One region of the Paenibacillus sp. Y951 genome, then DNA from elsewhere that is predicted to be linked to it. Evidence: riboswitches for the same ligand, from Rfam matches in the RefSeq annotation. Region 1 holds a riboswitch; each other region holds the start of a gene.
What was found. A riboswitch is a leader RNA that binds a small molecule or an ion and turns the genes downstream of it on or off. The one in region 1 is predicted to bind thiamine pyrophosphate.
Positions count from the first base shown of each region.

Region 2: another riboswitch for thiamine pyrophosphate. It lies ahead of tenA (thiaminase II); the one in region 1 lies ahead of AC1TPB_RS19745 (ABC transporter substrate-binding protein).
Region 3: another riboswitch for thiamine pyrophosphate. It lies ahead of AC1TPB_RS04875 (ECF transporter S component); the one in region 1 lies ahead of AC1TPB_RS19745 (ABC transporter substrate-binding protein).

Region 1 covers NZ_JBXCIY010000017.1:31,854-36,144, reverse strand. Annotated here, with positions in the region: gene AC1TPB_RS19755 (S66 family peptidase) at 1-409, shown strand, start outside; gene AC1TPB_RS19750 (glycosyltransferase family 2 protein) at 514-1,593, opposite strand; TPP riboswitch at 1,673-1,779, shown strand; gene AC1TPB_RS19745 (ABC transporter substrate-binding protein) at 1,951-2,976, shown strand; gene AC1TPB_RS19740 (MTH1187 family thiamine-binding protein) at 3,001-3,303, shown strand; gene AC1TPB_RS19735 (ABC transporter permease) at 3,293-4,069, shown strand; gene AC1TPB_RS19730 (ABC transporter ATP-binding protein) at 4,069-4,291, shown strand, end outside.
Region 2 covers NZ_JBXCIY010000006.1:110,447-114,737, forward strand. Annotated here, with positions in the region: gene AC1TPB_RS10665 (ABC transporter permease) at 1-141, opposite strand, end outside; gene AC1TPB_RS10670 (ABC transporter ATP-binding protein) at 138-953, opposite strand; gene tenA (thiaminase II) at 950-1,621, opposite strand; TPP riboswitch at 1,797-1,907, opposite strand; gene AC1TPB_RS10680 (MFS transporter) at 2,190-3,497, opposite strand; gene AC1TPB_RS10685 (MarR family winged helix-turn-helix transcriptional regulator) at 3,536-3,991, opposite strand; gene AC1TPB_RS10690 (hypothetical protein) at 4,012-4,257, opposite strand.
Region 3 covers NZ_JBXCIY010000003.1:19,319-23,609, reverse strand. Annotated here, with positions in the region: gene sigK (RNA polymerase sporulation sigma factor SigK) at 1-391, shown strand, start outside; gene AC1TPB_RS04885 (hypothetical protein) at 467-1,168, opposite strand; gene AC1TPB_RS04880 (LOG family protein) at 1,647-2,219, shown strand; TPP riboswitch at 2,301-2,411, shown strand; gene AC1TPB_RS04875 (ECF transporter S component) at 2,487-3,059, shown strand; gene AC1TPB_RS04870 (ATP-binding cassette domain-containing protein) at 3,099-4,291, shown strand, end outside.

The DNA of each region.
Region 1 (4,291 bases):
TTTACTTGGTGGATGTATAGATGTGGTAAGGCATTTGATTGGTACTCCGTTCGGTGATGTTCAACATTTTCAAAGCCAGTACATAGAAAATGAACCGATCATATGGTATTTAGAAAACTGTGAGTTGGTAACAACCGATGTACGTAGATCATTAGTTCAAATGAAGTTAGCAGGATGGTTTGATCATTGTACAGGTGTTATGTTCGGCAGAAGTAACGCCAATCAACCATTTGACAATTATACGATCGAAGATGTGTATAAAGAGCTTTCTGATGAATTACAAATACCAATTATTTATGATATTGATTGTGGACATATGCCACCACAAATAACATTGATCAATGGAGCATATGCTGAGATAGAAGTAGAGGGCGGCAGAGGGTCATTAAAGCAATATTTTATGCAGTAATTAATTGAAGTTTGATCTAGCAATACACTAGTTGGAAATAACAAAAACAGCCTTGCTTTGATGAAAAAACAAGGCTGTTTGCTATGATGTGAAATTCGCAATTACTACAATAACCCTAATCCCTTGTAGTAGTTCTCATTATATTTCATACTTGGATGATTCGGATTAATAGCCATAGCAAGTCGATGATGTTCAACTGCCTTTTGCAAATTCCCTAGACGATCATAACATACCGTTAATTGCAGTTGAGGTAACCATGTCGCAGTTGCTGGATTATGGAAGCTCATATCGGATGTATATTGGGAAGTTAAGAGCGCTTGCTCGTACCAGTAAATCGCTTGTTGAAATTTGCTATCATTAACAAAAAGCGCACCAAGCTGGCAGCAGAAGTCCGGGCGAGCTGGAATATATTGCAATGTACGAAGCAGATGAATAATAGCTAGATTACGTTGACCAAGTGCTTCATAACAATGAGCTTTACGTGAGCAAGCGGCAACATTATCTTCAACCCAACCCCCATTATCTTCAAGGAAAGTGTCATACCATTGAATCGCTTCCTCGTATCTTTGATGATCACGCAATTCGTTAGCGAAATAGAATTGATCGCGTGGAGAAAACTGTTCCCTAGCTTCATGTCGTGCCAAATAAATATTCAAGTTACGATCACTAGATTGACGCTCTTTGCGGTGCGTAACGGCAACTTCGGAGCTAAAACTTGCACCTGATACTGCCAAGTACTCATGAACGGCACCGATCCAGCGAAAGTTATTACTTCGTTTTACAAGACGATTGCGACGGTAACTGTATGTTGGGTTACCATTATCGTCAAAAGAAAGATGGTATTTCATCGTTACCGTATCGTAATTGAAATCTGGTGTTTGTTTTAATTGCAGTAGACGTTCTAGATCTGCTGGTTGAATAACATCATCGGCATCAAGCCACATAATATAATTAGAGGTTGCTTGCTCAAAGCTATAATTACGTGCATCTGCAAAGTGATTAATCCATGCAAAATCATATACTTTTGCATCAAAACTAGCGGCAATTTCCTTTGTACGATCTGTTGATCCTGTATCAACGATGATGATTTCATCTACTGCTTGTTGTACGCTAGCAAGACAACGAGCAAGTACATTTTCTTCATTTTTGACAATCATACATAGACTTATTGTAAACACATTCATCCATCCTTTTTTTGATTTTATGAAAAGGGGTAGTCAAAGAGAAATGACTTTGCTATAATGACCAATAGATTGACCAAGTGAATACGCTTTGGGGAGCTAGTAAGCTGGCTGAGAGGGAATGAACCAATTCCGACCCGTGACCTGATCTGGATAATGCCAGCGTAGGAATGAGAGCATACTTTTGCATGAGATGAAGTTATAGTGGAAAACTATACATAATCTATTCTATGCGAAGTAACAGCCGAAATTGACGGCGCCCTTCCTAATTTATAGAAGGGCGTCTTTTTATTTACCTATGTAAATCAGCGTGTTCTTCTTGGACGATCATAATTAGAGAGATGAATGGGAGAGGAAGACATGAAAGTAAATGGATTGAAATGGTTATTAGTTATCGCATTATTGTATGTAGTAACGGCATGTGGCAATGAACAGGTGAAGGAAGGTAATCAAGCTGGGACGACTGGCGCAGGCGACAAAACAGAGACGCTTCGAAAGGTTCAGCTCGTACTTGATTACACACCGAACACGAATCATACCGGGTTATATGTGGCGCGTGATAAAGGCTATTTTGCCCAGCAAGGTCTTGAAGTTGAAATTATTTCTCCAGTACAAGGCGGAGCAGATGCAGCAGTAGGCTCAAACAATGTTGAATTTGGTATTAGTTATCAAGAGAATGTAACGGTAGCAAGAGTAGCGGGTGTTCCTGTTGTGTCATTGGCGGCGATCATTCAACATAATACATCGGGATTTGCATCTAAGAAGGACAAAGGCATTGATTCACCTAATAAATTCGAAGGTATGCGTTATGGCGGTTGGGGTTCCCCAATTGAAACGTCAATCATTGATTCTTTAATGAGAACGGATAATGCAGATTTTGATAAATTAGAAATTGTAAACATGGGTGATAGCGACTTCTTCACAGCAGTTGAGCGCGATGTTGATTTCGCATGGATTTTCTATGCTTGGACAGGTATTGAAGCTGAGCTGCGTGGTGTCGATTTGAATATGGTGTATATGAACGAATACAATGAGAACTTAGATTACTATACGCCAGTTGTTGTAACAGGTGAAAAACTCGTTAAAGAAGATCCTGAGCTAGTTCGTTCATTCCTCGCGGCAGTTGCGAAAGGTTATCAATATAGTATTGACAATCCAGCGGATGCGGCGGAAGTATTAATTGCTGCTGAGCCAGATTTGAATGCGGAGCTTGTAAGAGCGAGTCAACAATGGTTAAGCCCGAAATATCAGGATGATGCACCCCGCTTTGGTGAACAGAAGTTGTCGGTATGGAAAGGCTATGCCGATTGGATGTATAGCAATGAATTGTTAAACGGCGAGCTAGATGCAGAAGCAGCATTTACAAATGAGTTTTTACCACAATAAACCAATACTAAGGGGATATTACAAATGGCTAATGCATTATTAAGTATTCAGATGATTCCGAAAACACATAATGGCGAAAGTGTCATTCCATATGTAGATCAAGCGATTGCAATTATTAAGCAATCTGGTCTACCTTACCGTGTTGCACCAATGGAAACGACAATGGAAGGTGATCTTCCAGAGCTATTGCAAATTGTCCAACGTATGCACGAGGCAATGATTGAAGTTGGTTGTCCAGGCGCTTTATCACAAATCAAAATTTCATATAATCCAATTGCTGGAGCATCGATGGATAGATTGCTGGAGAAATATCCGGATGGCAAATAAGCAATCTCGTTGGAGTAATATATGGCCCCCAGTGGTGACACTTTTATTTATTGGCATCGTCTGGGAGTTAATTGTAAGGATGGAGCTTGTCTATAGTTGGCTTATTCCTTCTCCAATTGGTGTATTTCAAGGTATGATCGCGGATTGGTCACGCTTGATGGAGCATTTTGCTGCTACAACTAAGTTATCGCTTATTGGCTTTGCAGGTGGAGCTATCGCCGGGTTCGTGCTTGCAGCAGTGCTACATTTTCTTCCTATTGTTAGGAAAGGGTTTTATCCGGTATTGATCTTATCACAAACGATTCCTGTCATTGTTATTGCTCCTATTCTTACGATGCTACTTGGATATGGAATGATGCCGAAAATATTTCTTATTATTTTAGTTTGTTTCTTCCCAATATGTATTGCTACACTGGGAGGACTCGCTCAAGCAGATCATCAGCTTAAAAATTATTTGAGTATGATCGGAGCATCGAAATGGCATCTGTTTATTCATTTGGAGCTACCGAGTGCGCTTACTAATTTATTCAGTGGCTTGAGAATTGCTGTTTCGTATAGTGTACTAAGTGCAGTCGTAGCGGAATGGTTATCACCAAAAGTTGGTTTAGGTAGTTACTTGATCTTATCTTCCAGAGGATATATGCCGGATCGAGTGTTCGCTTCGGTGCTCTTAATTGTACTACTAAGCCTTTTCCTATTTTGGATTATCTCCTTTATTGAGTCGCGCTTTGTTCATTGGCGTCCGAAGAAAGGAAGTGAAGGCTAATGCTTGAATTGAACGGGGTTTCTAAGTCATTTACACATAAAAAACAAGACAAACAAATTCTGCAAAACATTAGTCTGCGTGTAGACGAAGGGGAGTTTGTATCTGTTATTGGTCCTTCGGGAAGCGGGAAAACAACGCTATTTCAAATTATTGGTGGGTTAGAGCCAATTAATGAAGGTGAAGTTTGGATCAATGGGCAGCAGACAACGGGGCAGCGCGGTC
Region 2 (4,291 bases), on a different contig from region 1:
CCACATGGATACGAACACATCTGATAACTTAGGAATGATGTAATGTGGAATGTGAAAAACTCTCGTCCCAGCCTCCCACATAATGAACAGTAATAGAACGAATGAAAGGGCGGGCACATAAGCTATAACATTACGTCTCATGTCCTCCCTCCTTCAGAATCGACCGGACCACGACCGATGCCTCCAAGCAGCTGACGCTTTAAGCCTATGAATGCCTCGTCCATCGTCACTTCATAGCTACGGGGGCGAGACAAATTTATAGTCAGCTCTGTTAATGTTGAAATGGGTGAGTTCTCCGCCACAAGCACCCTATCGGATAAGAGCAGTGCTTCATCGACGTCATGTGTGATGAACAAAATAGTTTTACGATGTTGCTCCCATACCTGCAGCAGCCATTCTTGCATACTCATGCGCGTCATCGCATCCAAGGCGCTGAAAGGTTCGTCTAGAAGAAGCAGCTCCCCTCTTCCGAGAAGGGATCGCAGGAACGATACTCTTTGACGCATTCCGCCAGATAGCTCGTGCGGATACTTGTTTTCAGTTCCCTCCAGCCCTAAGTCCGGAAGCAGTTCCAGTACCTGACGACGAGCTTCCCGCTTCGTCGCCCCTCCTATTTCCAAGCCTAGCGTCGCATTCTCCAGCACAGTTCTCCAGGACATAAGGCAATCCTTTTGGGGCATATAACCGATTTTGCCAAGTTTGCTTGCCGCTGCTGCCGTGTCTCCCTCTGCTCCAATCGCAATTTTTCCCGCTTGAGGGGCTAGTAATCCAGCCAGCAACCGAAAGAGGGTTGTCTTTCCTATACCACTGGCTGCAAGAATACTAACGAACTCTCCTTGTCTAATGTCGAAGTCGAGCCTTTCGAACAATGGAGTCTCTTCGGGATAAGAAAAGCTAAGTCCGCGTACCGATAACGCGATCAGCTGCCCCTCTATTCTTCCGTCTACACTCAAACCGGCCACTCTTCCATCCGATAGGCCATATCCCAGAACATGTATTCAAGCTTGGACGCGACGACAAAGTGTTTCTCTAGTTGCACAAGCTCCTGCTCGGGCAAACCTTCCGCCAACTGATCCATCAGACCGATACTCCAATCGGTAAGTGCTCCGAATTCATCGGAACCATACATTAAGATCCATTCCCGGTACAGTGAATGATCCAAAGCGCCTGGGTACTTCAAGTAAGTAGTTCCGATTTCCCTGTAACTCCACATACAGGGGAGCAGAACTGCCACTACCTCTGCTAGCGAGCCTTGTGTAGCGGCATCCAGCAAATATTTGGTATAAGTTACTGTGGTCGGAGAAGGTTGCGTCTGTTCTAACTGTTCACGCGCCACTCCGAGACGTTCCGCATATTTTCGATGCAACTCCATTTCCACGTTCAGCGTAGAGTGGAGCAGCTCTGCGAATTTGACCATTGTATCTAGATCCCGAGCCTTCATACTTCCTATAGCGAACATCTTGGCATAATCGATAAGATACACATAATCCTGCTTGAGATAATAAATAAACCGATCAGTATCCAGCGTGCCTGCTCTTAATTCCGTCAGAAACGGATGCTGGTGACTTTTTGTCCATATCTCTTGAGCTGCACGATACAATCTTTCACTAAATCTACTCATTGGGAACCCCCGCTCACTTTATAGTTTTCTATCAACGTCAATCACTGTTGCTCTTTGGCTTTGTCCGGTTGGTATTACACATTATTAATTAAGGAATCTATCATGGCTTCTACGCTCCTTCATGTAGAGAGCGGGCTAGAAAAACAGAAAAAAACCATTCGAGAATACACGAATGGTTACGATTCGATAAGTTCTCTACGCCAGCATTATCTGGTTCAGATTAACGGTCAGGGAAATAACGTTCCCAATCTCAGCCAGACTATATCTAGCACCCGCACTCTATTTAATTTATTCCACTATATCCCATAAAATCATAATTTACAACAATAGTTAAAATATTGCACAAATCCCGAAAATACATTACGTAATGTATTTACTTCCATTTCTATTCCACGCTCTACCCTTCCGCTAGTCGCACAAGAAGAGCCCAAGCATTTTTATGCTTGAGCTTTGTCAGCTTAATTTGTAGGAAAGTGCGGCTCTTTATAAGCTGATTTCTTACGAGCGACATAAGCGCTTCACATGTGTCATATGTGAAATATATCGACTCAATACATCTGCCTACACCCTATTTCTTCGTACGCTTCATTGCATAGATAACTACACCAATCGCAAATAGAATCATACAAATAGATGACAATCTATACATCATCTCATAAGAGGTAAACGTAACGATTACTCCTAAAATAATTGCTCCAAGTGAAACTCCGACATCAGTGGAGTTGTAAAACAAGCCATTCACTGTGCCGTAATCCTCTTTGCTTGCAGATCGAAGCATCCACGCCTGTAAAGTAGGTTGGATGGAGCCAAATCCTGCTCCATATAATAACGCCGACACAATAAGCATGCTCATTGATGTCGTGTAAGATAGTACAATCATACTTACAATAACAAAAATCGCTGCAGGAATAAGTACTATAATCGGACCTTTACGGTCGAATATTTTACCCGCAATCGGACGAACCATCAGTATCGTTAACGCATTGAACAAGAAAAATAGTCCTACTTGAGATAAATTCAGCTGTTCGCCATATACTGCAATAAAACTTAATATACCGCTGTAAGTAACGGATAATAGTACATTAAGTATCGCAGGAAAATAAATAGGGAAGATCATAATATCTCGCATACCGCTTTTCTTCACTTGCTGCTGTCCATGAGTATGAACGACTTGTTGTGAAGTAGCTTTAACAGTTGCGATATTGTCTGATTCCTTGTTTTTCTGACGCTCAGCTAACTCTGTTGTCGGATTTTTTTTATTGGATCGCAGCTTATACACCCCTGCGATAAAGAGCATCGGGAACATACAAACGACTGCTCCAGCACCAATACTCGCTAATGTTGTAAATCCCGAAGCATTCATAATACTCATCCCAGTCAATGGACCAATTGACATCGCAAGACTGGTCGAAAGTCCAAAATAGCCTATACCTTCACCCATTCGTTTGGGCGGTATAATTTGCGTAACTAATGTGGGGATAATTGTACTACCAACACCAAAGCCAAAACCATATACCGCGCGCATCAATAATAATGGGGCCACTGATTCAGGCAATGCACATAATATTGTTGATACCGCCGCAACAATTAATCCTGCAGTTAATACGATCTCTTTCGACCAACGCTTTATCCAGCGGCCGGTCAAAAGCCTCGCAATAATCGCTGTAATCGCAAATGCACTAGTCGCAAGACTAACATGCATATCTCCACCATTCAAATTCCCTTTAATATGGATTGAAAATGATGATAATAACATCTGTAAATTAAGAAATAATAAAAACGAAGCTAATGATAAAGTAATAAATTGCTTCGTCCATAGGCGTGGCTTTTCAATTGCCTTCGCTCCGTTATTCAAAGTCATCCGTTGTCCGTTCATGTTGCTTCATCTCCATCTTATCGCTCTAGCTTCTTTATCTATACTTTAGTTTCTAACACTTGGTTGAAATAACTATTTAGCTCCATTAAATACTGCTTTAGCTGATCGTGTGATTCCATACCAATACAAGCCTTTACTTCTTCAGAAATGCTTTCTTCAATCGGAATGGTTTCTGCAATTAATTGTCTTCCTTGATCGGTGGCATAAATTCGAAGCGATCGACGATCTACTTCATCCTCTTTCCGAACAATGAACCCCTTATGCTCAAGCTGATGTAAAATGCGCGTCACCGTCGGCTTATCCTTGAACGTACGAGCCGCAATGTCCTTCTGTATCATCCCTTCATCATCTACCACATGGTACAACACTGACCATTGCTCAGGAGTAATATCATATGCCTTCAACCGATGCATAAGTAATGCAGCAAGTTTATTGTACGTTGCTCCGAGAAGGAAACCAACTGACATGAGCGGTTTATTCACTTGTTTTTCCATATTAATACTCCGTTTCGAAATTAGTTGTCTAGACAATCATATACTTCTGAAATGATTATTTCAACCTTATAATGATTATTAATAATCTCAACAGCTTTAATTAACATAACAAATAATGTATATGGATAACTTATTTTATCGTCAAACACGAAAAAATATGCAGCAGCTTTACACAAGATGTGCATAGCTACTGCATAAGTTTCATTCATTCCCACTTTCATCTCTATATATTGTAATAATTCACTAACTTTACGACCTTTATGCACATCATGTTGATAATTTGTGTATAAGATTTAATTT
Region 3 (4,291 bases), on a different contig from region 1:
CTTTGCCGCAAGATGTATTGAGAACGAAATACTCATGCACCTTAGATCATTGAAAAAAACTCGTAAAGATGTTTCATTGCATGATCCGATTGGAACGGATAAAGAAGGTAATGAAATTACTCTTATCGATATACTCGGCAATGATATCGACGATATCGCTAATCAGGTACAGCTTGAAATGGAAAAAAGTAAAATATATAAAAATCTAAGTATTCTTGATGATCGTCAGAAAGAAGTTGTGATTACGAGGTTCGGTTTGCTCAATGGCGGAGATGAACGTACTCAGCGTGAAATTGCGAAGGAGCTTGGGATAAGTCATAGTTATGTATCTCGGATTGAGAAGCGTGCGCTGATGAAGCTGTATCATGAGTTTTATAAGGGGAAGAGGTAATATATAAACCTAAAGCTGATAATCGGATTTATGTCCGATATCAGCTTTTTGAAGTTTTGTGGTTGTTATTGATTCTTATAAAGATTGAAAGAAGAATATAACTGATGCAATCATGCCACCCACTGCCCCTAATTTTGTGGTGGAAAAATAAAAATCGGAAGGTTCGGGCTCAACGACAGACAAACTGTATGATATATGAAATATAAACAATTGCAGTGATTTATTACTAAACAACAACCAACTAAATACAAAGAAAATGAGTGATATTATAAATATGATTAGATTTCCTTGCTGTTCATGATATTCATTGTATGCTGCAACTACCAAACTACTTGGGTGATAATATTCTTCGTTTGGTGAAAGAATTCGTTCATTGTTTGAATAGGCTACTATACTTACAACAATCTCATCATTTTCGTCAAATGCCATAAGTAAATCGTTATTATTAATATTCCTTACAGTATAGGTTTTTCCGCTTGGATATGAAACAATAAATATATCCTCGAATACATTCACTGTTGTCTCTTCAATTCTAAAGCTCTCACTAGCAATCTCTAGTTCTCTATAATCTTCATGTATAATAAGCCTAATTTCATTGCCACTATTGTCTGTATAGGAAGTAATATTATTATGTTCCTGGGCGTTTTCTGAATACTTAATATCATTAATATAAAACACTTCTTCACTATAATAATTATAAGCCCAAACCACTATACTAATAAAAATAATAGCTATTACAATACGTTTAATCATTACACTAATCTTTGCAAATTTCATTTAACACCTCGCGTCTTGAACTTCAAGTCTAAGAGTTTATTAAGTATAATTATTATTCTATTACCATTCTTACCGCGATAATAGTTTGTTAGTTTATTAATATAGTTAATGCTATAATCATCTAATATATAACAAGGGAGGCATATTAATCAATGTTAAAGTTCAACAAACTTGCGCATCTGCCAAAAATGAAGGTGTTAAAGACGTAAAAATAAACGATGATGGCTCTGTTACGTATACATATCCCATATCAATACATAAAGAGATGGTGAAAGTGGATTTGATGCTTTTACATCGCTAGAGATTGGTATCCAAAGTATGTACTACCAAAACTTTAATGGCGTTGCTTCTGATAAAGTAAAAGCAACCATTGAAATTCAAGATGCTCCTTTTATTCGTATATATAGACTATCCACTTACAATAGTAGTATAATCACACAAGATATAGATGCATAATAATTTAGAATTGAGGACTATCATGAAAACAATTGCAGTATATTGCGGTTCCAGTATGGGCGCATCAGATGTATATCGTGAGGCAGCGATAAAGCTTGGCAAAGAATTAGTTAGACGTAAGCTAACCCTTGTATACGGTGGAGCGAGTGTTGGAATTATGGGTATCATTGCTGATACTGTACTTCAAGAAGGAGGAAAAGTGATCGGTGTCATTCCTGCCTTATTAGAGCAACGCGAAATTTCGCATCATGGACTTACCAAGCTTATTAAAGTAGACAATATGCATGAGCGTAAACATAAGATGATGGAATTAGCAGATGGCTTTATTGCATTACCAGGTGGGCCTGGTACGATGGAAGAATTTTTCGAAGTATTTACTTGGAGCCAGATCGGTCTACATCAGAAGCCTTGTGGATTATTGAATGTGAATGGCTACTATGACCATCTCCTCTCCTTCTTCGATCATATGCAGCAGGAGCAATTTTTGAAGCCAATGTATAACGAGATGAACCTTGTAGCTAATGATGCTGCCGAATTACTTAATCAGTTCTCAAGCTTCACTCACCCAGGCTTGAAAACATATGAAAAAATTTAGACTACCGCTACAACCGAAACTTTCCTACCTAAAGCTATTGTATAATATAGGAAATTGTAGTAAATTATAAGACAGTTGCATATGAAACCGTCCGGGTGCTTGAGGAATCAGGCTGAGATAGTAGCTAGTACCGCTACTGACCGTTGATCTGAACTGGATAATACCAGCGTAGAGAATGGGGTTCTAGAAGAAATTTTTCTGACCGTCTGCGTATTACCAGACGGTCTTTTTATGCTTCCATCACAAAAAATGTTGGAGGTTAGCAGTATGAACAAATTAAAGCTTACAGATGTTGTCGTTATTATTATGATTGGTATTGTTTTCGGAGTTATTATGCATTTCTGGGATAATCTTTACAGTGTAGTGAAGCCGATACTCCCAACTTTCAGACAATTGATTTATGGCATGTGGTTCATGGTTGGTCCCTTTGCCTATCTAGTTGTCCGCAAACCTGGTGCCGCTCTAATCGCTAGTGTTGCAGCTTCTGCCCTATCCTCGATTATGGCATCAGCAGGCTTAGAAGTATTAATGTATGGATTTGTACAAGGACTTGCTGCTGAGCTTGTATTTGCTAGTTTCCGCTACAAAAAATATAATTTAGTCGTTGCTGGCTTGGCGGGAGTTCTGTCATGTCTAGGTAGTTTTATGCTAGATCTTGGCTATGGCTATGCCGATTTGGAAACTTGGGCTTTAATCGTGAAATACGGCTTGCGTGTCATTAGTTCATTTATCTTTACAGGTATTTTTGCTTACTATATTGTTCGTGCATTGGAGAAAACTAAAGTGACGTCGTTAGTACGACCGATTGATCAGAAAGAACTCGAGCAATTGCAAAAATAATGAAGTAATGCTGGAAGCATACGAATGGAGGAATAGCGTTTGGCTAATATCGCAGTAAGTGTGGAGCAATTACGGCTCAAATTCAGTGGAGAGCAAAGATTAGTCTTCCAAGATTTCAACTTACATATCGCTGAAGGAGAAAAGATTCTTATTCTCGGTCCTAGCGGCTCGGGAAAATCTACATTGCTACAAGTACTAAGTGGTATCATCCCTACCTACTCCTCTGTTCCGATGCACTGTACATCGATTCAGACGCCAGAACATTGGGGATTTGTCTTTCAAGATCCTGACACCCAATTTTGTATGCGTTATGTTGATGAGGAGCTTGCCTTCGTCTTAGAAAATCGACAAATGGCTCGCGAGTTAATGGAGCCAGCGATGCGTCATGTCCTTGATGTAGTTGGGCTTCAACTTCCATCACTGCATACGCCGATTGGAAGTCTCTCCCAAGGGATGAAGCAGCGACTTGCTTTGGCAGCAGTACTGCTGTTAGAGCCTCATACCGTTTTCCTTGATGAGCCTTCCGCTCTACTTGACCCCGAAGGGAAACAGCTTATTTGGGAAAGTTTGCGTAACAGTTTACAGCAGCATACTGTCATTGTTGTCGAACATCATGTAGATGGTATACTCGATTGGTTTGATCGAGTTGTTATATTGAATGAATCAGGCGTAATTGTTGCTGATGATACCCCCTCTTCTATCTTTGAAACTCAGCAGCAATTACTGCTTCAATATGGCATTTGGTATCCGAATGTATGGCAAACCTATTTATCTGGGCAGAAGCATATTTCTTATCATACTGCTACTCCCACTAGTACTAATATCATCATCGAACTTGAGAAGTTCAGTGGTTCGCGAGGCAATCGTACACTTATCGAAGTCGAGCATGCTACGATTACAGAAGGTTCATGGATTGCTATTACAGGTGCGAATGGCGCAGGAAAAAGCTCATTACTGCTTGCGTTAGCTCGTCTAATCGATAGCAGCGGACAATATAAAATATACGACCAAGCGATCGCAACTGGTAAATCAAGAAAGTTAACAGTACCGCTAGAAATCTCTTATGTATTTCAAAGTCCTGAACTACAATTCATCGCGGATACTATTTATGAGGAATTGCTCCATTCCTACAAGCAGGGCACAGCTCAACCCGATTATAAAAGCAGCAAAGCTCATAAGAAGCAGCAGGGGCATAAACCGCAGAATGATTACATGGAGACCATTCAAAACTT